Linked DNA regions of Rhodospirillum rubrum ATCC 11170. The protein of the gene in region 1 interacts with the protein of each later gene in a pairwise test. Links are inferred from orthologs where the notes say so. Each region holds a gene or a part of one and is shown on either strand. Other genes may lie near its edges.

The links. The genes of interacting proteins can lie anywhere in the genome.
Region 2: the proteins of RRU_RS17685 (region 1) and lysA interact in binary tests that used the Escherichia coli proteins (3 or more experiments, as listed by UniProt). The link is inferred for Rhodospirillum rubrum ATCC 11170 from one-to-one orthologs.

Annotation. Positions count from the first base shown.
Region 1 is NC_007643.1:3,937,356-3,942,115, forward strand. The notes cover bases 859-3,781. They hold RRU_RS17685 (response regulator transcription factor), read left to right. Parts: upstream 859-1,918; coding sequence 1,919-2,644; downstream 2,645-3,781. Other genes in these bases: RRU_RS17680 (copper chaperone PCu(A)C), read left to right, coding at 1,205-1,780; RRU_RS17690 (stimulus-sensing domain-containing protein), read left to right, coding at 2,669-3,781. Also shown: RRU_RS17675 (HugZ family protein), read right to left, coding at 1-492; more of RRU_RS17690, read left to right, coding at 3,782-4,363; pyrF (orotidine-5'-phosphate decarboxylase), read left to right, coding at 4,463-4,760. UniProt on the Escherichia coli protein: Response regulator member of the two-component regulatory system CpxA/CpxR which responds to envelope stress response by activating expression of downstream genes including cpxP, degP, dsbA and ppiA.
Region 2 is NC_007643.1:470,656-475,322, reverse strand. Bases 1,045-3,874 are described here. They hold lysA (diaminopimelate decarboxylase), read left to right. Parts: upstream 1,045-1,735; coding sequence 1,736-3,013; downstream 3,014-3,874. Other genes in these bases: RRU_RS02085 (peptidylprolyl isomerase), read left to right, coding at 3,184-3,874; RRU_RS02095 (hypothetical protein), read left to right, coding at 1,312-1,719; argH (argininosuccinate lyase), read left to right, coding at 1,045-1,315. In the rest of the region: more of argH, read left to right, coding at 1-1,044; more of RRU_RS02085, read left to right, coding at 3,875-4,110; bifunctional glutamate N-acetyltransferase/amino-acid acetyltransferase ArgJ, read left to right, coding at 4,351-4,667. UniProt on the Escherichia coli protein: Specifically catalyzes the decarboxylation of meso-diaminopimelate (meso-DAP) to L-lysine. Is not active against the DD- or LL-isomers of diaminopimelate.

The sequences.
Region 1 (4,760 bases):
GGCGCGCAACGCGGCGGCGGCCGAAACCGGAACCGTCAGCCCCTCGTCGATCCACAGCGCCCGGCCAAAACCGGCCACGTACTGGGCGCGCTCGATGGTCAGGCGATAGAGGCCAAAATCACCAAACGAGGCATAGCGCGCCGCCTTGGGGTGGCGGGCCAGGAAACGCCCCAGGTCCAGGGCGTCGTCATGACGCTCGACCCGGCCGAGCAGCGTAACGCGCGCAGCCTCCTGGGGGTTGGCTTGGGGATCGCTCTCCCCCTCGCCATCCTCAAGGAACAGCGCGGCGCGCGAATCGGCCAGCAGCCCCCGGGTGTGCTCGGCCAGGGTGGAGAGCAGAAGAAGCGGCGAGCCGGCATGGTCCGTGGCAACGGTAACCAGCGACGCATAAGGATGGCCCGTCCCCGCCATCGTCGTCGCCAGGGTGGCTTTCCGGGCGGCACGCGCCATCACCCTGACGGCGCGACGATCGGTGTTGGACGGCTTTATCAACGCGAGATCTTTCATAAGGCGATCCACTATAGGCCTGCACGCGGCTGGTTGGTAGGGTAACCCGAGGGGGTGTCCCCGGTTGTAACGGTTTTTGTAATTTTGTTTCGAGCCGTCTGCTTTCGGGGTCAAAGCGGATTGCCGTTCCCGGGAAATCGCTTAGTCTGGGTGATCGGCTTCCTTCCGGTTGAACAGACGGGACTTTCTGGTGATCCGACGGCGCCTTCGCCCCCCCTTCCGTTTGGCGACATCCGGCCCGGCCGCCTTTGGGCTGCGGATGATGGTGCTGGCGCTTTGCGTCCAGATCATGGTGCCGCTGGGGCAAGGGATAAGCTTGCCCAGGGGACCGGGCGGTCAGCCCCTGGTGGTGTGCAGCGGCGCCCTCGGCCTCGTTCCGGGCGCTCCCCGTGAAGAGGGTCCTTGGGGTCGCGCGACAGCCGATGGCGACCCGCAGACCTGTCCGGTCTGTTCGGCCCTGGGATTGGTCGGCACCCCGCCCGCGGATTTAGCGGCGCCGCGTCCTTGCGCCCAACCGGCCCCTCCCCAAATGGCCTTGCCGGTCCTTGGCCGGCGGGCGGCCCATCAGCGGCCGCGGCCCTGGCCCCGGGGACCACCGGCGGGGAACCCGCGCGCCTGAGCCGGCCCCCCGGCCCCCGCTTGGCGCCCCGCCGATCCCGCTTTCTCTTCGTTTATCGCTCTTTTGGAGTACGCGACCATGTCCGTTCGCCGGTCCCTGCTGTCCGCCTGCGCCGTTCTTTGCCTGGGCGGGGCCTTCGCCCTGCCCCTCGCCCCGGCGCCCGCCTTGGCCAATGACGATGGCGCCCGCGCCGAAGCCACCGCCGGAACGATCACCGTTTCCGACGCCTGGGCGCGCGCCACCCCCGGCGCGGCCAAGGTCGGCGGCGCCTTCCTGACCCTGACCAATACGGGCGATGCCGATCGTTTGCTCTCGGCCTCGGCCGATGTCTCGGAAACCGTCGAGCTTCACACCCACATCATGGATGGCACCGTGATGAGGATGCGCCAGGTCGACGCCATCGATCTGCCGGCCAAGGGCAGCGTCGCCCTGCGCCCGGGCAGCTTCCATGTGATGTTGATCGGCCTCAAGGCGCCGCTGAGCGAGGGACAGAGCTTCCCCCTGACCCTGACCTTCGAGAAGGCGGGCAAGGCGACGATCGACGTGACGGTCAAGGGCGCCGGGGCGATGGGCGGGGCTGCCCCCAAGCCCGACCATGGGGCGATGCCCGGCATGACGATGCCCGGCCACGGCGACGGCGCCGCCGCCAAATGATCTAGGCATCCGCCCACCGCTACTTTTGCCACAAACCGGCGTCAGGTGAAGAAAGGGACGGGACCGTTTCGCGGTCGCTGCTATGATGGCGACCGCGTTCCCGTCCCCGTCCGGTGGCAGCTAGAGGAGAGGACACCCGTGACCCACAGCATCGCCTTGGTGGATGACGACCGCAATATCCTGACCTCCGTGTCGATGACGCTCGAAGCCGAAGGATTTCGGGTGGTGACCTATACGGACGGGGCGGAGGCTTTGCGCGGGCTGAGTATCGAACCGGTCGATCTGGCCGTCCTCGATATCAAGATGCCGCGCATGGATGGCATGGAACTGCTTCAGAAGCTGCGCGAGCGCACCGCCATGCCGGTGATCTTCCTGACTTCGAAGGATGACGAGGTCGACGAGCTTCTCGGTCTGCGCATGGGCGCCGACGACTATATCAAGAAGCCGTTTTCCCAACGCTTGCTGATCGAGCGCATCCGCGCCATCTTGCGCCGGCTCGATCTGCAGAAAGCCTCGCCGGGGGGGCCAGAGCTGTCGGCGGCGGCTTTGGTGCGCGGCGATCTGACCCTTGATCCCGATCGCCACCTCTGCACTTGGCTTGAACGGCCGGTCGATCTGACGGTGACCGAATTCCTGATCATCCAGGCCCTGGCGCAACGCCCCGGCCATGTCAAAAGCCGCGACCAGCTGATCGACGCGGCCTATGGGGAAAACATCTATGTCGATGACCGCACCATCGACAGCCATATCAAACGACTGCGCAAGAAGTTCCGCGAGGTCGATCGCGAGTTCTCGGAGATCGAAACCCTTTATGGCGTCGGCTATCGCTACCGCGACCCGATCACCGTCAAGGCCGGAGCTTAAGCGTTAAGGGGTGGAAGCAGGGGAATGCGTGCCGATCCGGGCGACAGGCCCGATTCCACCCAGGAGCCCAAGCGGCGCCGGCATCGGCGGCCGCGCGGACTTTTACGCTCGCCCTTGTCGCGGCGGATCCTGGCGGTCAATCTGATCGCCCCGATCCTGCTGGCGGGCGGCTTCCTTTATCTTGACACCTATGAAGACGCCCTGACCGCCAGCACCTTCCAGGCGATGCGCACCGAGGCCGATCTGATCGCCGCGGCCATCGGCGAGGGGGCGATCAATCTGGAGGTCAGCGTCGAAGGCCCGGTGGTGCGCGCCACCCACGGCATCAATCCGGAAATGTCGCGCCAGATGGTGCGCCGACTGGCCAATCTCGCCGAGGTGCGGGCTCGGCTGTTCGACACCTCGGGCACCCTGGTCGCCGATAGCCGCCGGCTGGTCGGCTATGGCGGCATGGTCCAGGTGATGGATCTGCCGCCGCCCGTGCTTCCCGACAACGGAGTCGGGCTGTTGCGGCGGTTCTATGACGCGATCATCCATCCTTCGAGCGATCTGGCGAAGCTTCAGCCCTATATCGAGCGGCCCAATCAGTCGGCCGAGGACTATCCCGAAGTTCTGCGCGCCCTGACCGAGGGGGAAAGCGGCTTTTTCATGCGGGTGCGGCCAACCCGCGACCGGGTGCTGTCGGTCGCCGTGCCGGTGCAATATTACAAGCAGGTGGTTGGCGCCGTCATGGTCAGCCGGGGCGCCGAGGAGATCGACGAAACCCTGTTCGAGATGCGCCTGGGGGTGATCGAGATCTTCGCCTTCACCCTGGCCCTGACCATCTTGCTGTCGTTCTATATCGCCGGCACCATCGTGCGGCCGCTGCTGCGGCTGGCCGGCGCCGCCGATCGCGTTCGCCACGGCAAGGCCGGTCGCCACGAGGCGATCCCCGATTTCTCCAACCGCCGCGACGAACTGGGCGACCTGTCGGCCGCCCTGCGCGAGATGACCGAGGTGCTGTGGGCGCGCATGGACGCGATCGAACGCTTCGCCGCCGATGTCGCCCATGAGATCAAGAATCCGCTGACCTCGTTGCGCAGCGCCGTTGAAACCGTCGCCCGCATCGATGATCCCAATCAGCAAAAACGCCTGATGGCGGTGATCGTCGATGACGTTCAGCGCCTAAACCGGCTGATCACCGATATCTCCGACGCCTCGCGCCTGGATGCCGAGCTGTCGCGGGCCGAGATGGAATCGGTCGAGATCCGGCCGATGCTGGAAATGCTGGCCGAGGTTCACGCCGCCGAGGCCGAACAGCGCGGGGTGACGATCAAGGTGATGGGCGATGCCGGCGACGCGCTGGGCATCGAAGGTCTGGAAGGCCGCCTGGTCCAGGTCTTCCGCAATCTGATCGGCAACGCGGTGTCCTTCAGCCCGCCCGGTGGCACCATCACGCTGCGCGCTTGGCGAACCAAGGGCAAGGTGGTGATCACCGTGGCCGATGACGGCCCGGGCATTCCGCCGGGCAAGGAGGCCGATATCTTCAAGCGCTTCTATTCCGAGCGGCCGCGCGAGGAGAAATTCGGCACCCATTCCGGCCTGGGGCTGTCGATTTCCCAGCAGATCGTTGAAACCCATCGCGGCACCATCCGCGCCGAGAATCGCCGCGATGGCGAGGGAAAGATCGTCGGCGCGATGTTCACCGTGGAACTGCCCAGCCCAACCCCGGGGAAGTAAGCCGCGGGCCCCCGGTCGCCCTTGCCCGTCCGCCGAGAAAGAAAGCTTCAAGACAAGTCTCTCCCCGGCCTTTTCGGACGTGGGGTTTTCGTGTAAGGCATGCCCATGGCACAGATGACGCAAAATCCGGTTTTCGTCGCGATCGACACCACCGTTGTCGGCGATGCGACCACCCTTGCCGCCCGCCTCCATGACGAGGTCGGCGGCATCAAGCTTGGACTCGAGTTTTTCGCCCGCAATGGGCACAAGGGCGTCAAGGAGGTGTGCAGGGCCGGCGCCCTGCCGCTGTTCCTTGATCTCAAGTTCCATGACATCCCCAATACGGTGGCCGGGGCGGTGCGCGCGGTGATGCCGCTGGCGCCGGCCTTGCTCAATGTCCACGCCTGTGGCGGGCGGG
Region 2 (4,667 bases), 3.5 Mb from region 1 along the record:
CAAACGGCTTTACCGTCAGGATATAGCGGGCTCGAAGGCCCATTGCACCATGCTGGTCGCCACCGGCATCCTGAGCAAAGCCGATGGCGAGGCGATCCTCGGCGGCCTCGATCGCATTCTGGCGGAAATCGAAGCCGGAGACTTCCCCTTCAGCGTCGCGCTGGAGGATATCCACATGAATATCGAAAGCCGCCTGAAGGACCTGATCGGCGAGGCCGCCGGCCGCCTGCACACCGCGCGCTCGCGCAATGATCAGGTGGCGACCGACTTCCGCCTGTGGGTGCGCGACGCCATCGACGGCGTCGAGGGCGCCCTTGCCCGCCTGCAAGACGTGCTGATCACCCGGGCCGAGGAACACGCCGATACGGTGATGCCCGGCTTCACCCATCTGCAGGCCGCCCAGCCGGTGACCTTCGGCCACCATCTGCTGGCCTATGTGGAAATGATCGGCCGCGACCGGGGCCGCTTCCACGATGCCCGCGTCCGCCTCAACGAAAGCCCGCTGGGCTCGGCCGCCCTGGCCGGCACCTCCTTCCCCATCGACCGGGCGATGACCGCCCAAATCCTCGGCTTCGACCGTCCCTGCGCCAATTCGCTCGATGGCGTATCGGACCGCGATTTCGCCCTGGAATTCCTGGCCGCCGCCAGCATCGCCAGCATCCATCTGTCGCGACTGGCCGAGGAACTGGTGATCTGGACCAGCGCCCAGTTCGGCTTCGTCCGCCTGCCCGACGCCTATTCGACGGGCAGTTCGATCATGCCGCAAAAGCGCAACCCCGACGCCGCCGAACTGGTGCGCGCCAAGGCCGGCCGGGTGATCGGCGATCTCGCCAGCCTGCTGATCGTCATGAAGGGGCTGCCGCTGGCCTATTCCAAGGACATGCAAGACGACAAGGAGCCGGTGTTCGAGGCCGCCGATACCCTGGAACTGTGCATCGCGGCGATGACCGGCATGATGGAAACCATCACCCCCAAGGTCGATCGCCTGCGCACCGCCGCCGGTCAGGGCTTCACCACCGCCACCGATCTCGCCGACTGGCTGGTCCGCGCCCTCGGCACCCCCTTCCGCCATGCCCACGAGGTCTCGGGCGCCCTGGTCAAGATGGCCGAGAAAAAGGGCGTGGGCCTGGAAGACCTCAGCCTCGCCGAGATGCGAACCATCGAACCGCGCCTGACCGACGAGGCGATCAAGGTTCTGTCGGTGGATTGGTCGGTGCGCAGCCGCACCAGCTTCGGCGGCACCGCGCCCGACAACGTCCGCGCCGCCTGCGCCGCGGCGCGCGCCCGCTACGCCGCCAAGGCGCCGCCGCGATGACCGGCCGCGCCCTGCTGGTGATCGCCGTCGGCGTTGTGCTGCTGGCGGGCTGCGGCAAGATCGCGCCCAACAAGCCCCATCCCGACGGCGTGGCCACCCGTTACCCTTACGAGCCGGCCGATCTGTACAACCCGACCTATCCGGCCTCGGCCGAGGAGCGGGACTTGGCCCGCGCCCAGCGCGCCCAACAGGCGCCGGCCCAGACCGAGGTGATCGTCCGTCAGCGCGTCGAGATCGCCCCCGGTCAGGTGCAGACCGCGCCCAGCGGCGCCGTTCTGCGCGCCACCGACGGCGCGGCGAGCCAGCCGACCGCCCCCGCCCCCGCCCCCGCCCGCGCGGCCTCTCCGGCGCGCGCCCCCGCCAGCACCGGCGTGGCCTACCCCGACGGCTATCAGCCCCTTTAGGGAAGACTCCGCAGAGATGGATTATTTCTCTTACCGCAACGGCCAACTCCACGCCGAGGATGTCGCCCTCGCCGCCATCGCCGAGGCCGTCGGCACGCCCTTCTATGTGTATTCGGCCGCCACGCTCGAACGCCATTTCCGGGTGTTCTCGGACGCCTTCGCCGGCCAGCCGATAACCCTGTGCTTCGCCACCAAGACCAATGGCAACAAGGCGGTGCTCGCCCTGCTTGCCGGCCTGGGCGCCGGCGCCGACGTGGTCAGCCAGGGCGAGATGGAACACGCCCTGGCGGCGGGCGTCCCGGCCGGGCGCATCGTCTTTTCCGGGGTCGCCAAAACCAAGGCCGAAATGGCCGCCGCGCTTGAGGCCGGCATCTTCCAGATCAACGTCGAATCCGAGCCCGAGCTCGAGGCGCTGTCCGAGGTCGCCCAGGCCCTGGGCAAGACCGCGCCGGTCGCCCTGCGCATCAATCCCGATGTCGCCGCCGCCACCCACGACAAGATCGCCACCGGGCGCAAGGAAAACAAATTCGGCATCGACTGGACCGTCGCCCCCGCCATCTTCGCCAAGGCCGCCGGCCTGCCCGGCATCGCCGTCAAGGGGGTCGCCGTCCATATCGGCTCGCAGATCCTCGATCTTGATCCCTTCCGCCGCGCTTTTGAGCGCCTGCGCGAGCTGGTGCTGGCCCTGCGCGCCGACGGCATCGCCCTCGAGCGTGTCGATCTTGGCGGCGGCTTGGGCATCCCCTATCACCGCGACGATCCGGCAAGCCCGCCGCCGGCCGAGTACGCCGCCCTCGCCCGCCGCATCTTCGGCGACCTGGGCGTGCATCTGGTGGCCGAACCCGGGCGGCTGATCGCCGGCAACGCCGGGATGCTGGTCTCCCGCGTCGTCTATCGCAAACAGGGCGAAACGCGGACCTTCCTGATCCTCGATGCCGGCTTCAACGACCTGATCCGTCCGGCGATGTATGACGCCTTCCACGATATCCTGCCAGTCACGGCCGCCGCCGAGAACGCCGTGCTGACCCCGGTCGATGTGGTCGGGCCGATCTGCGAATCGGGCGATATCTTCGCCCGCCAGCGCCCGCTGCCGCCGATCGCCGCGGGGGATCTGGTGGCCTTCGCCACCGCCGGCGCCTATGGCGCCTCGATGTCGTCCACCTACAACGGCCGGCCGCTGGTGCCCGAGGTGATGGTGTCGGGGGATCGCTTCGCCGTAGTCCGCCGCCGCCCCAGCGTCGCCGAAATGACCGCTTTGGAATCGGTGCCGCCGTGGCTGGCCAAGCAAGCATAGTTTTGCCATGGAAATAACACGGCTTCGACCCAGTGCCGCCCTTGAGTCCGGCCTATGGTTGTGGTGATCTTGCGCGTGGTCGCGGAACCGGCAGCGGGGCGCCTTGTGGCGCGTCCAACCATCCTGCCGGTCGGACGGCGCAGAAACGCTTAAGACAAGGAACAGCTCGAATGATGTCACCCCGCGCGCGCCGTCTGGCCCTGGCCGGCGTTCTTGCCCTCCCATTGTTTGCCGGTCCCGCCCTGGCGGCGGACCCGGACCCGGTGGTGGCCGTGGTCAATGGCGCGGACGTTCATCTGTCCGCCGTGCAGGAGCGTTTCGCCGAGCTTCAGGCGAGCCAGCCCCAGTTGGGTGGCCTGCCTTTGGCGATGGTCTATGAGCAGCTTCTGAATTCGGTTGTCGAAGCCGAGCTGGTGACCGAAGCCGGGCGCAAGGCCGGCCTGGCCAACGACCCCGAGGTCAAGCATCGCCTCGACCGCCTGCTCGATCGGCTGATCGCCGGGGCCTATATGCAGAAGGTCGTCGATGAAGACGTGACCGACGCCGCCGTCAAGGCCCGCTATAACGAAATGAAGGCCGAGTTCAAGCCCGAGAAGGAAGTCCACGCCCGCCACATCCTGCTTGAAACCGAGGATGCGGCCAAGGACGCCATCAAGAAGATCGAAGGTGGCGCGGATTTCACCAAGCTGGCCAGCGAACTGTCGACCGGCCCCTCGGCCCAGACCGGCGGCGATCTTGGCTTCTTCACCAAGGACCGCATGGTCGCCCCCTTCGCCGAAGCCGCCTTCGCCATGAAGGTCGGCGAGGTCTCCAAGGCCCCGACCAAGACCGAATTCGGCTGGCATGTGATCAAGATCGAGGAAGTGCGCGACACCACCTTCCCGCCGGTCGAGGAAATGGAAAGCCACATCCGCGACGAACTGGCCAATGCCGCCGTCGAGAAGAATGTCGCCGGTCTTAAGGAAAGCGCCAAGGTGAAGCTGTTCGCCGCCGACGGCAAGACCACCCTGGAAGAGGCCAAGGCCGCCGCCGAGAAGCAGCGCGCCGAACAGGAAAAGGCCGGAGCCAAGGACGCCGCCCCGGCGGCCAAGCCCTGATCGGCCGCCGGGGGCGCCTTTGGCGCTTCCCGCCCGCCTGACATCCCGGGGGGTGCCGCAAGGCGCCCCCCGCTTTGTTTTCCCCCGCCCCGTCCCGGCGCGGCGTGACGCGGACCGCTTTGGGATCCCCGCCCGGGGAGGGCGTCGTCGTCGCAATCTGTTCCAGATCGCCGGGGATTTGCTCTATGATCGTCACCCCTTCCCTGCCCTGATCGTTTTTCGTGGAGCTTCGCTTCGTCCATGACCCACGCCGTTTCGCCCCTCGCCCCCGCCGCCTTCCCGGCCCTGCCGGCCATCGCCGGGGTTGATCTCGCCACCCATAACACCGGCCTGCGCTATCAGGGCCGCCCCGACCTGCTGGTCGTGCGGCTGGCCGCGGGCAGCACCGGGGCTGGCGTTTTCACCCGCTCCAAGACCCGCTCGGCCCCCGTTGACTGGTGCCGCCGGGCCTTGGCCGCCGGCGGCGGCGCGGCCCGGGGGCTGGTGGTCAATTCCGGCAACGCCAATGCCTTCACCGGCAGTCGCGGCATCGCCAGCGTCGAACGCACCATCGCCAG